Regions from separate parts of the Clostridium beijerinckii genome, predicted to be linked through region 1. Evidence: riboswitches for the same ligand, from Rfam matches in the RefSeq annotation. Region 1 holds a riboswitch; each other region holds the start of a gene.
The links. Region 1 has a riboswitch for thiamine pyrophosphate ahead of thiT (energy-coupled thiamine transporter ThiT). Riboswitches for the same ligand answer to the same signal wherever they lie in the genome.
Positions count from the first base shown of each region.

Region 1 (3,218 bases):
ATGGAATAGATATAACACCAAAGACTTTATATGAATATTTGCCTAAGGAGATACCTAAAACTTCCTTACCTGGCGTTGAGGATTTTACAGATGCTTTGGAACAGGTAAAAAATGAGGGATATACACATGCAATTATTATAACAATATCAAGTGGCCTTTCTGGCGCTTATAACTCTGCAAGACTTGCATCTGAAAATGTCCCTGAAGTGAAAACTTTGGTATTTGATTCTATGACTTTAACTATGTCAGAAGGAGCTATGGTCATTGAAACTCTAAACCTAATAAAGCAAAGGAAATCCTTTGATGAAATAGTAATGACCTTACCTTCCTTTAGAGATAAGATTGACGTGTTTTTTACAATAGATACATTAGAATACTTAATAAAGGGAGGCCGAGTTGGTAAAGTTGCCGGAACTATAGCGGGTGTACTCAATCTAAAGCCTATTATTACTGTTGGCGATGACGGCATATACCATACGGTTTGTAAGATAAGAGGCATAAAACAGTGTATATCTAAATTAACAAATATATTAACAAATTATCTAGAAAATCATAAATGTAAAGTTTGGGTTTTAGATGGGAATGCACCTGAGAAATCTAAAATGCTTTATGATTCTATAAAAGATCTTCCTAATCTAATTGAATGTACTTTAGGAGGATCAATAGGACCTGCTCTTGGCGTTCATACCGGACCTGGTCTTGTTGGATTTATAGTTGAAAGATTAGATTAATCGAAAAATATATATGTTAACTATTTACTCATAATTAAAGAGCTAAATATTAAAATTCATATTTTTTTATTTAGTTCTTTAATCTTTTACAAGTATACTTACTTTTCTACTTGTAAATAATAATAACAAAGAAATCTTTACTGAAAGGACTGTTTTGTTATTATGAAAGATTTTATATTAGATTCAACATATAAAGATGCTACTATTGTCAATAGAAATGATGATATCTTCACCATTTCATCAAATAAATTACCAAATAACACAATCCCACATCACTCTATAAATTTGATTGCTTCTAGCTCAAATTCACATTCCAATTTAAGTAATAATAACAAATTTAATACATACAATCTAATTGACTATCTATAATAATAGGTATAAAATAGTGTAAGTGTAATATATTTATAATGTGCTAGGGGAGCCGAGCGGCTGAGATTTGATATTCATAAACCCTTAAAACCTGATCTAGTTAATTCTAGCGTAGGGAATGCAACCTCTTAAAAACTTTAAACTATTTATTTGGTTGATAATCTCCGAGCACAATTAAGGAGGTTTTTTTATGTCAATTTTTAATGATTGGATCGAACAGTTTTCCAAACTTTTCCAGAATTTCTCACAAAACATTCAAGACATTCTTGCAAGTCCAATGTCCATTATAACTTTATTAGGATGTATTTTACTGCTTATAGTATTAGCTAAGGCAAGAAAGATAAAATTCACTCCAGAACTAATTGCTAGGATTGGTATAGCATTGGCGTTAGCCACTATATTAAAAATGCTAAGATTATATCATTTTCCTCAAGGTGGTAGCATAACTTTAGGCAGCATGATACCAGTATTACTCATAGCATTCATATATGGTCCTGAAGTTGGATGTTTAACAGGATTTCTTTATGGTGTAATAACCTTAATACTGGATCCATATATACTACATCCTGTTCAAGTTTTGTTTGATTATCCATTGCCCTTTACAGCATTAGGTCTTGCCGGATTTTTCAAACAAAGAAAGTTAGTTGGGGTAAGCATTGCAGTACTGGTCAGATTTTTATGTCATCTTATTTCTGGTATAGTTTTCTTTGGATCATTTGCCCCAGAAGGAATGTCTCCAGTAGTTTATTCTTTGCTTGTTAATGGTCCTATGGTTGGAATAGAAGGAATCATATGCTTAGTAATTTTAGCTGTTCTTCCTATAGAAAGAATATTTCATGCATCATCAGTAAATACTATTTCAAACTAACTATTATATAAAACAATTTATATATATACAATTAAGTTTCGAAGCTCTACGTAGTAATTAAACATTTCACTTATCTGCGTTTTAAGCTTATTAATGCAAAACATATAGAATAAAAATAGGATTAATTTTGTTTTATAAAACAAAATTAATCCTATTTTTGATCAAATAATAAATAAATATTATTTATTTTAGACGTTTTAGTTGTATTTTGCAATTAAATTTTATTCTTCTATTTCAATTGCATTTACTGGACAGCTTTCTTCTGCTTCTTTTGCCTCATCTACACAACCTTCTGGAACTTCATCAACTATAGCTCCTGCTTTTCCATCATCCTGCATGTCAAAGCACTCTGGACATATAGATGGACATAATCCACAAGCTATACAAGTATCTTTATCTACTTTTGGTTTCATGGTTTACTTCATCTCCTCTAATATCAAATTACAAACTTATTATTTCCCAAGAAATATTAAGTTATGTATATTTAATAATATAATTTAAAATAATGAAATAAATATAGTATAAGGAAAAGAAGTTTTCTATTAATATAATCCTTCAAATATCAGTGAATATAGCGGATTCTCCTTAACGTATTCCTCTGCTTTTCCTTGCTCCAATGCTTCTGTAAGTTCAATATTAATTGGTAGCTCTCCTATTAAAGGAATTCCAAGATAATCTGCATTTTCTTCTGATGACTTTCTGCTAAATACTCGTATCTTTTTATCACAATCTGGACAGTTTATATATGCCATGTTCTCTACTACACCCTTAATCTTTACACCTATCTTTTGGGCCATAATAACAACTTTCTTGACTATCATAGACACCATATCTTGTGGTGTAGAAACTATTACAATTTCATCAATAGGAAATTCCTGCATTACAGTTAAAGCAATGTCTCCTGTACCTGGTGGCATATCTATAAGTAAATAGTCAAGCTCTTCCCAATTAGTTTCTACAAACATCTGCTTTAACACCCCTGTAATTACAGGTCCTCTCCAGATTACAGGTTCATCTTCTACTGCTGTTAAAAGATTCATGGAAATTATTTTTATCCCGCTTTCTGTTTCCACTGGCTCAAATTTTACCATATCATTTTCTAATGGAATTATTTTAGCTCTTTTATTGTTAACTCCAAAAAATCTAGGCATAGATGGACCTGTAATATCTGCATCCAATACTCCTACTTTATATCCCTTCTTAGATAACATACTTGCCATCATTCCAGTTACAGTTGATTTACCAACTCC
Region 1 covers NZ_CP144906.1:81,334-84,551, reverse strand. The annotation lists gene PZA12_RS00380 (DegV family protein) at 1-731, shown strand, start outside; TPP riboswitch at 1,136-1,236, shown strand; gene thiT (energy-coupled thiamine transporter ThiT) at 1,291-1,968, shown strand; gene PZA12_RS00370 (ferredoxin) at 2,190-2,381, opposite strand; gene PZA12_RS00365 (Mrp/NBP35 family ATP-binding protein) at 2,511-3,218, opposite strand, start outside.

Region 2 (3,218 bases), 840 kb from region 1:
TGATTGCATTTATTCTGTTACCAGGCCTTTATTCAATGACATTCAGTGAAGTAAAAACTGTATATCAAATGATTATCAATGGTAATTTTAACTTTTTGGAAGCATTACCAAGCTTAATAGAATTTATAGCTATTATGCTTTTGACTATAGTATTAGGAAGATGGTTCTGCGGTTGGATATGTGCATTTGGTGCATATAATGACTTAATATATTTTATATCAAAAAAAGTATTCAAAATAAAATTTAGAGTAGATGAAAAAGTTGATTCTATACTTAAGTATTTCAAATATGTAGTATTACTTTTTATAATAGCTATTTCATGGACTATGGGAAGCAGTATACTGGAAAGCACAAGCCCTTGGGATGTATTTGGTCAAATAACTGATGTATCTACTATTTTTTCGAGTTTACTTGTTGGATTGATATTTTTAATATTAATCACAATAGGAGCAGCGTTTATTGAGAGGTTTTTCTGCAGATATCTATGTCCTTTAGGGGCAATATTCTCTATTATTTCTAAGATTGGAATAGTTAAGCTTAATAAGCCAAAAGCTGATTGTGGTAAATGTAGAGCTTGCACAATGAATTGCTCAATGGGATTACCGCTCTATAAGGTAGATTGTGTCAAAGGTGGAGATTGTATAAATTGCTTAAAATGTACTGAAGTATGTTACAGAAATAATGCTAATGTAAATGTACTTGGAAGAGATTTAGATGCTAAGTTAACAGGATCAGTAGCTATGGCTACATTTTTAGGTATATATGGACTTACTAACTTCGCCGGCAATGCAGTAACTAAATCTGGAATCGTAACTAAGAGTAATGAAGTTTCAAGCAATATAAATTCACAAACTGAAGCTGCACCAGAAAGTTCAAAATTAAATCAAGAAACTACAAGTTCAAATACAGTTCAAAATAATGCAAGTGAATATAAAGATGGGACATACACAGGAAGTGGAACAGGCTATAGAGGAGGAACAACTAAGGTCTCTGTAACTGTGTCGAATGGGAAAATATCAAGTATACAAGCTATATCTAATCAAGATACTCCAAAGTTTTATCAAAGAGCAGAGGGAACTATAATTAAGAGCATAATTTCAAAACAATCAACATCAGTAGATACTGTATCTGGTGCAACTTATAGTTCGAAGGGTATCATGAGTGCGGTAACAAATGCTTTGAATAAAGCAAAATAATAAAATATACTTGACGTTTGAAACTTAATGGTATAACCTTTAAATTGTGAAAGAAAATTTTATAATTGAATAACTAGGGGAGCTAATATTTTGGCTGAGATTGGAAAGATTGATTTCCTAGACTCTTATAACCTGATTTGGATAATACCAGCGTAGGGAAGTATATTAATATTATTTGTGTAAGTATTGATATGATTTGTGCATAATTTATTGATGTATCCCTTGTGGATACATTTTTTTTATGCAAAATAATTAACTTCTTTTAAGGTTAATCAATTTAAACGTCATTGTAAAGGTGATTTAGCAAATTTATTTCACATTAAAAAGTAAGTTTATTGATTTTATTATTAAAGGAGTGATTTTTAATGAAAGAAAAGAGTAAAGCACAGAAGATGGCACTAAGTGGTGTATTAATCGGTATTTCTGTTATTTTTGGAACATTTTCAATACCGATTGGAGCTGCTAAAATATCTCCAATACAACATTTCGTAAATGTAGTTGGAGCAATAACACTTGGGCCATTATATGCTCTTATGAATGCATTTGTGACATCTCTAATAAGAAATTTCATGGGAACAGGAAGTTTATTGGCTTTTCCAGGAAGCATGGTAGGAGCATTGCTTGCAGGAATTCTTTATAAAAAATTTAGAAAGCCGGGTATTGCAGTAATTGGAGAAATAATTGGAACTGGAATATTAGGAGCATTATTAGCTTATCCTATAGCTACAATGGTGTTAGGAAAACAAGTTGCGGTTTTTGTATATGTTGTTCCGTTTATATCAAGTTGTAGTGTTGGAGCGATTATAGCTTACTTTTTTATAAAAGTTCCTGTCATTAAAAAAATACTAGTAGATAATGAGTTTCAAGTAAAAAGAGAGGAAACTAATAACATAGATAAGATTTAAATGAAATATTACAGGTGAAAGGATGAGTTTATGTTTAGAGCATTAACTATTGCAGGATCAGATACTTGTGGAGGAGCAGGAATTCAAGCGGATTTAAAAGCTTTCTCAGCAAATGGAGTATATGGGATGAGTGTTATCACAGCGGTAACGGCTCAAAATACTATGGGGGTTTTTGGAATTCAAGATATAAATCCTGAAATGATTGAATCTCAGATAGATGTTATTTTTGAAGATATAAGAGTAGATGCTATAAAAATAGGAATGGTTTCTAAAATTGAATCTATAAAAGCTATATCAAAATCTTTGAGAAAAGTTGGTAAGCTACCAGTGATAGTTCTAGATCCAGTTATGATTTCTAAAAGTGGATTTAATCTGTTATCGAAGGATTCAAAAGATACTTTAGTTAAGGAATTATTTCCATTAGCAACATTAATAACTCCTAATTTACCAGAGGCAGAAGAAATTTTAGGGATGAAAATAGAAAACTTAGATGAAATGAAGGAAGCGGCCTTGAAACTTAAAGAATTTGGTCCGAAGGCAGTTTTAGTTAAAGGAGGGCATTTAGAAGGGGAAGCAACAGACTTGTTATATGATGGAAATAACTTTCTTGTTCTAAAGCAAGAAAGAATAAATACTACTCACACTCATGGAACAGGATGTACTTTATCTTCAACTATAGCAGCAAATTTAGCTAAGAATATGACAATAGAGGAAGCGGTTAGAAGTGGTAAAGAATATATAACATGTGCAATCGAACATGGTTTTGAGCTTGGTAAAGGTGTAGGACCTACTAACCATTTTTACGAGCTATATAAGAAAGCAGGAATGATTGAATAATACTATAGAACTCAAGTTAAATTTTATAACTAATAAATTAAATAATAATGGTATGAGGAGAGGGAAAGAAATGAATTATAAAACACAAATGGAAGCAGCTAAAAAAGGTATAGTCACAAAGGAAATTAAAATAGTAGCGGAAAAAGAAAGAATTTCAGAAGAAAAATTAATGAAACTTGTTGCAGAAGGTAAAGTGGCTATACCGGCCAATATCAACCATAAATCACTTAGCCCTGAGGGGATTGGTGATGGATTAAGAACAAAGATAAATGTAAACTTA
Region 2 covers NZ_CP144906.1:4,789,419-4,792,636, reverse strand. The annotation lists gene PZA12_RS21835 (4Fe-4S binding protein) at 1-1,196, shown strand, start outside; TPP riboswitch at 1,262-1,372, shown strand; gene thiW (energy coupling factor transporter S component ThiW) at 1,562-2,101, shown strand; gene thiD (bifunctional hydroxymethylpyrimidine kinase/phosphomethylpyrimidine kinase) at 2,132-2,938, shown strand; gene thiC (phosphomethylpyrimidine synthase ThiC) at 3,009-3,218, shown strand, end outside.
Region 2: linked by a shared signal. The riboswitch ahead of thiW (energy coupling factor transporter S component ThiW) and the one ahead of thiT (energy-coupled thiamine transporter ThiT) in region 1 are both predicted to bind thiamine pyrophosphate.

Region 3 (3,218 bases), 650 kb from region 1:
GATTTAAACCGGAATTTTTAAATAGAGTAGACGATACTATAATGTTTAAACCTTTGGCAGAGTCTGGTATTAAGAAAATTATAGATATATTCTTAAGAGAAGTAAGTTTGAGGTTAAAAGATAAAAATATCGAAATAGAAGTTACAGATAAAGCAAAAACAATAATGGCAAGAGAAGGTTATGATGTAGTTTATGGAGCAAGGCCATTAAAAAGATATATACAGAACACTTTAGAGAATAGACTCGCTAGGATGATAATTAAGGGTGAACTAAGTTATGGATCTAAGGTTTTGATTGATAGTAAAGATGAAGAAATAATAATAAAACCACTTTAGTAAAAAATAAGTTTTATAAAATTCCTGTAGATAAATGTGATCTATAGGAATTTTTTTATTCTTTAGTGATTAAGAAAAATCCGTTAGCAACTTTTTTAGCAGTTAATAGGAATGGTGACATTTGTATGAGATAATATATTTTAATTCTTCATAATAGTTATATATGTAAATAATAATTAAAATAAGAAAAGAGGCAACTTTTAGCAAGTGCCTCTTTATAATTTATATTCTTTAAAAAATATTTCATTTTACTTGTTTAGAGTCTAGTTAAACTTTTTTCTTAATTCTAAATATCGCTACAATTACAGGAACTGATATTACAGCACTCACTATAGCTTCAGGAACTCCATTTGTTAAACCAATGGTTGCAATTGCAATACCAGCAGTTTGTGGGTTTATCTTTAAAATAGCAGAGTATCTTTCTAAATAGAATACGTAAGTTAAACCCAAAACACCTATAGTGTTAATTAATGTAGCACAGATTGATGCGATTGCGATACTAATGCTTTGATTTTTAAATCTCTTTCTAAGAAGTATATACACATAGTATGCTACAATTCCAATTAGGACTCTAGGAACTAATGCAATTATAGGATTCCAAAATATAAATGATGTTGGACCAGGAGCAGTAAAATTTTGATACATTGAGAATAAACCAAAAACTAATCCAACTAGGGATCCAACTATAGGTCCTTCAACTATCGCACCTATAATAACTGGAATATGCATTATAGTAGCTTTTACAGGTGGAATTGGTATGAACCCAAGTCCAGTTAATCCTAAGAAAATTGAAATTGCAGAAAGCATTCCGATCATTGCAATCTGTCTAACTGAAAATTTAGATTTAGTATAGCCTCTTTCCATAAGGTACCTCCGTTCTTATTCCTTGACATATGGATATAATTCGGAAAAATATATAATATATACGAATTTCCGTTCAGCTTCTAATTGAATACCGACATATATTATTTTACCACGTTAGAAAAAATGTTCAATTATATTTTAAAAATATAAACTTAAATATAGGAATAATAATTACTGTTTCTATACTTAATTATGTTAACTTAGAAAAAAGTTGATTTATATTTAAAATATGATTAAATTCACAAGTCTAATTTATGGATTTGATCCATAAAAATTTGAATTATAAGAAATAAAATGATAATATATAACCATAATAGAAATTGAATAGTATAAAAAGGCTAGGGGTGCTAATTTAATTGGCTGAGAGAAGCTTATTTGCTTTAACTCTTTTGACCTGATGTGGCTAATACCACCGTAGGGAAGCAATAAATATTTTAGAAGATTTATAAGACTTACCTTAGGGTAAGTCTTTTTATTCTCTAGTAATTTATTATGGAAGCCAAATAAGTAGATGTTCTGCCCATTGGTAGTATAAATTATGAAAAAAGACTGATAAGAAAATAATGAGTAAATAATAAGTAGATACATTAAGTTTTAAAATTTATTTAGATTGGGGATATTAGTTTGAAAGTTTTAGTAAATGAAAGAGAAATAGATATTGAGGGAGAAATTACTGCATTTGAAGTTAGAAACAAGATAAAAAGTGATGCGGATATAGTTATTTTAAATGGCTTTCCAATTAAACAAGATTATTCTCTAAATGAAGGAGATAAAGTTACTTTAATCAAGAGAGGCGAGGTGCCTAAAAAAGAAGAGTTAGAGGCATTAATGGTAAGTAGACATACTCCAAAGGTTCACGAGAAAGTTAAGAAGGCGAAGATAGCTATTGCTGGACTTGGTGGACTGGGTTCAACAGTAGCATTAGCATTGGGAAGAGTTGGTGTTGGACACATAAAAATAATAGATTTTGATGTGGTTGAACCAAGTAATTTAAACAGACAACAATACTTTATAAGACATATTGGAATGAAAAAATGCCATGCATTAAAAGAAATATTGTTAGAAATCAATCCGTTCATAAATATCGAAGTTGTTGATACGTATGTAGATAAGGATAACATTAAAGATTTATTTGAGGATATGGATATTGTAATTGAAGCATTTGATGGCGCAGAAAATAAAGCGATGATAGTTAGAGAAGTTTTACTTCAGACAGAAAAGCCAAAGGTTATTTCAGCATCAGGTATGGCAGGGTATTATTCTAATAATCTAATAATTAGCAAAAAAATAAATACAAGGCTATATATGTGTGGAGACTTTAAAAATGAGGCAAAAGTAAATGAGGGGTTAATGGCACCTAGGGTTGGTATCGCAGCTTGTCATGAAGCGAATATGGCTCTTAGATTAATATTAGGGGAAGAGGTATAAACTAAAGATGTCTGTAATTGGAATAACAAATAGAAAACTTTGTAGTGACTTTTTTTATCAAATAAAGAAAATATCAGAATCTAATCTAGATTTCTTAATTATACGAGAAAAAGATTTAAGCAGTGAAGAGCTAATAATATTAGTTTTGAAAGTAAAAGAGGAACTGAAAAATACAAATATCAGAATAATACTAAATTCCAATATAGATATTGCTAGAAAGTCCAATGTTGATGGAATTCAGTTATCATTTAATGATTTTATAAATATTAGTAACAAGTTATGCACAGGAAGAGCAATAAATTCTAAAGAAATAGTGGATAATTTTCGATTTAGTGGGAATAAATATAAAATATATAAGATGATAGGCGTTTCAATACATAGTTGCGAAGAAGGTATACAGGCGGCTAAATTAGGAGCAGACTATGTTATTTATGGCCATGTGTTTGAAACTGATTGCAAAAAAGGGCTCCCTCCTAGAGGGATTAAGGAAATAGAGGCTCTTTCCAAGAAGATTAACATTCCCATCATCGGAATAGGCGGAATAAATCAAGATAATTATAAGAAAGTATTGGATGCTGGAGCAAGTGGAAT
Region 3 covers NZ_CP144906.1:735,039-738,256, forward strand. The annotation lists gene clpB (ATP-dependent chaperone ClpB) at 1-335, shown strand, start outside; gene PZA12_RS03580 (ECF transporter S component) at 603-1,199, opposite strand; TPP riboswitch at 1,530-1,637, shown strand; gene thiF (sulfur carrier protein ThiS adenylyltransferase ThiF) at 1,824-2,627, shown strand; gene PZA12_RS03590 (thiamine phosphate synthase) at 2,635-3,218, shown strand, end outside.
Region 3: linked by a shared signal. The riboswitch ahead of thiF (sulfur carrier protein ThiS adenylyltransferase ThiF) and the one ahead of thiT (energy-coupled thiamine transporter ThiT) in region 1 are both predicted to bind thiamine pyrophosphate.

Region 4 (3,218 bases), 2.2 Mb from region 1:
CCAGTTTTATATTCAGGAAATCAAAGAATATCCTTAGATAATACTATAGTTGATAAACTAAAACAATCAACAGGTAGTATAGCAACAATGTTTTTATTACAAGATGATAAACTAATAAGGGTTTCTACTACCGTATTTAATAATGGTAATAGGATATTAGGTACATATATTTCAAGTGATACTGAAGCTTATAAAAAGACACTAAATAATGAAGAATATATTGGCGATATTAGAATAGAAGGAATTGGATATTTAACAAGAATGAAGCCAATATTAGATAAAGATAAAAAAGTAATAGGGGCAATAGGGTTAGGAAATAAAATTAGTAATGATTATTTAGATAAGACATTAAGTAATATCAAATTAGGGAAGACTGGATATGCGTACATACTAGATTCTGAAGGAAATGTAATTCTTCATCCATCTGATAGTGGAAAGAATGTAAGTGACTACGATTTTGTTCAAAAAATGCATAATGAAAAAAGTGGAATGATTGAGTACACTTATAACGGAGTTAAGAAATTAGGATATTATCAGTATTTTGAAGCTTGGCATTGGTATGTAGTTACTACAGCAGATTATGAGGAATTAAACTCTTCAGCAAAATCAATTTTGACGACCACAATAGCTACTGGGGGAATAATTATTGTTTTAGGCGGAATTATAGCATTATTTTTAGCTAATACATTAGTTAAGCCTATTAACAAGTTGAAATCTTGTATGGAGATAGCGAGTAAAGGTGATTTAACAATACGATGTAATATAGATAGTAAAGATGAGATCGGAGTTTTAGCAAATAGTTTTAATAATATGCTGGCAGAAAATAAAAGATTACTAGAAGAAACTGTGCAGTATGAAAAATTAAAAACGGAATTTATTGCTAATATGTCACATGAATTAAGAACGCCTTTAAATATTATATTTTCAACAGCTCAGTTATTTAATGTACTTATAAATAGAGATGAGGATTTAAATACTGAAAAAATGAAGAATTATACAAATAGTATAAAACAAAACTGTTATAGGTTGGTAAGATTGGTGAATAATCTTATAGATATAACAAAGATTGATTCAGGTTATATGAAACTAGAATTGAAAAATGGCAATATAGTACAAGTTGTAGAGGATATAACACAATCAACTGCTGAATATGTAGGGTATATGTCTAGAACAATAATATTTGATACAGATAATGAAGAAAAAATTATGGCTTTTGATGAGGAAAAATTAGAAAGAATTTTGCTTAATCTAATTTCCAATGCTACTAAATTCACTGAACCAGGAGACAAAATAAGTGTTAATCTATATGATATTGATGATTATATCGTTATCTCTGTAAAAGATACAGGAAGAGGAATTCCAGAGGAAAAAGTATCGCAGCTTTTCCAACGATTTAAGCAAGTAGAACGATTATTAAATAGAAGCCATGAAGGCAGCGGGATTGGGCTATCTATAGTTAAAGCTTTAGTTGAGATGCATGAAGGAACAATAGAAGTAAAAAGTGTTTATGGAGAAGGTACAGAGTTTATTATATGTCTTCCTGTTAAGATAGTTCCAGAAGATGAAGGTAAGAAAAACAAGAATGGTTATGCAAACCAATCTAAGGTTGAAAATATTAATATTGAGTTTTCGGACATATATAGCTAAACAAGATGGTAAATTTTCATTGACATTTTTAAGCTTTGAGTATAAAATTTAGACGAGTACTAGGGGAGCCAGAATGGCTGAGATGAGTTTTCAGACCCTTTGAACCTGCACTGGGTAATGCCAGCGAAGGGAAGTTATAAGATAATATAAAGCTAAATCTAAAAGTAGTAGATTTACAATTTAATTAGATTATTAACTCTTTTCAATGGTATTTTAGTACTGTTTGGAAGGAGTTTTTTTATGCAATTTTCACAAAGATTATTATTGAAAGGTAAACCTATTTGGGAAGCATGCTTGGAGCATCCTTTTCTTAAGGAACTTAGTGAGGGGACCTTAAAGGAAGATAAGTTTTGCTTTTACGTTAAACAGGATTATGTTTATCTAATAGATTATATAAAACTTTTTGCATTAGGGATGGTTAAAGCAGATTCATTAGAAGATATACAAGCATTTGCTAAATGTGCAAATGCTATAGTAAATATTGAAATGGATGCACATACTGAATATGCTAAAAAGTTTGGAATAACTAAGGAAGAACTGGAGGCCACAAAGCCAAATGCAAGTAATTTGTCATACACAAAGTTTATGCTACAGGTATCATCAGAAGGATCTTTAGCTGAACTAGTAGCAGCACTGCTTCCATGCATGTGGAGTTATGCATTTATTGGAAAAACCTTAGCAAAGAATAGTAAGGCATTAGAGCATCCACTTTACAGTGAATGGATACTTACATATGCAACAGAAGAATATAACAAAGAAAATGATTGGTGCATAAAACTTATGGATAAACTAGCAGAAGGGCTTCCAGAAAGACAACTTCAAAAACTAGAAGAGATTTTCATTATATCTTCAAAATATGAATATATGTTTTGGGATGGGTGCTACAAAAAGGAAAGTTGGGTTATTTAGATGAAAGCATTGGAAATTAATAATTTATCCTTTGGATATAAGGATTCTGGGAAATTAATAGTAGATGATTTATCTTTTGATATAAATAAAAATGAATTTGTCACAATTATTGCACCTAGTGGCACAGGCAAAAGTACCCTTTTTCGATTAATTTTAGGACTATTAAAGCCACAAAAGGGCAATATAAATATATTAAAAGATGGCAATAAAAATATTATAGGGTATATGCCTCAAAAAGATTCCTTAATGCCTTGGAGAAATATTCTTGACAATACAGCAGTTGGACTTGAATTAAATGGTTATAGTAAGAAAGAAGCTAGAAAAGTGGCAGCCACATACTTTGAGGGTTTTGGACTTAAGGGAACTGAAAAATATTATCCACATGAATTATCAGGTGGTATGAGGCAGAGAGCTTCATTTTTAAGAGCAATAGTAAATAATCCTTCCATAATTTTATTGGATGAGCCATTTTCTTCTCTAGATGCGTTAACAAGAAGAAAGATGCAGTCATGGCTTTTAGATCTTTGTCAAAGACAAAGTAATACTGTGTTTATGATAACTCATGATATAGAGGAAGCTTTACTTTTATCAGATAGAATTCTTATTTGTACGGAGCTTCCATATAGAAACCTAAAATCTATAGATGTAAATATTGAAAGACC
Region 4 covers NZ_CP144906.1:2,314,585-2,317,802, forward strand. The annotation lists gene PZA12_RS10780 (Cache 3/Cache 2 fusion domain-containing protein) at 1-1,647, shown strand, start outside; TPP riboswitch at 1,699-1,796, shown strand; gene tenA (thiaminase II) at 1,888-2,556, shown strand; gene PZA12_RS10790 (ABC transporter ATP-binding protein) at 2,557-3,218, shown strand, end outside.
Region 4: linked by a shared signal. The riboswitch ahead of tenA (thiaminase II) and the one ahead of thiT (energy-coupled thiamine transporter ThiT) in region 1 are both predicted to bind thiamine pyrophosphate.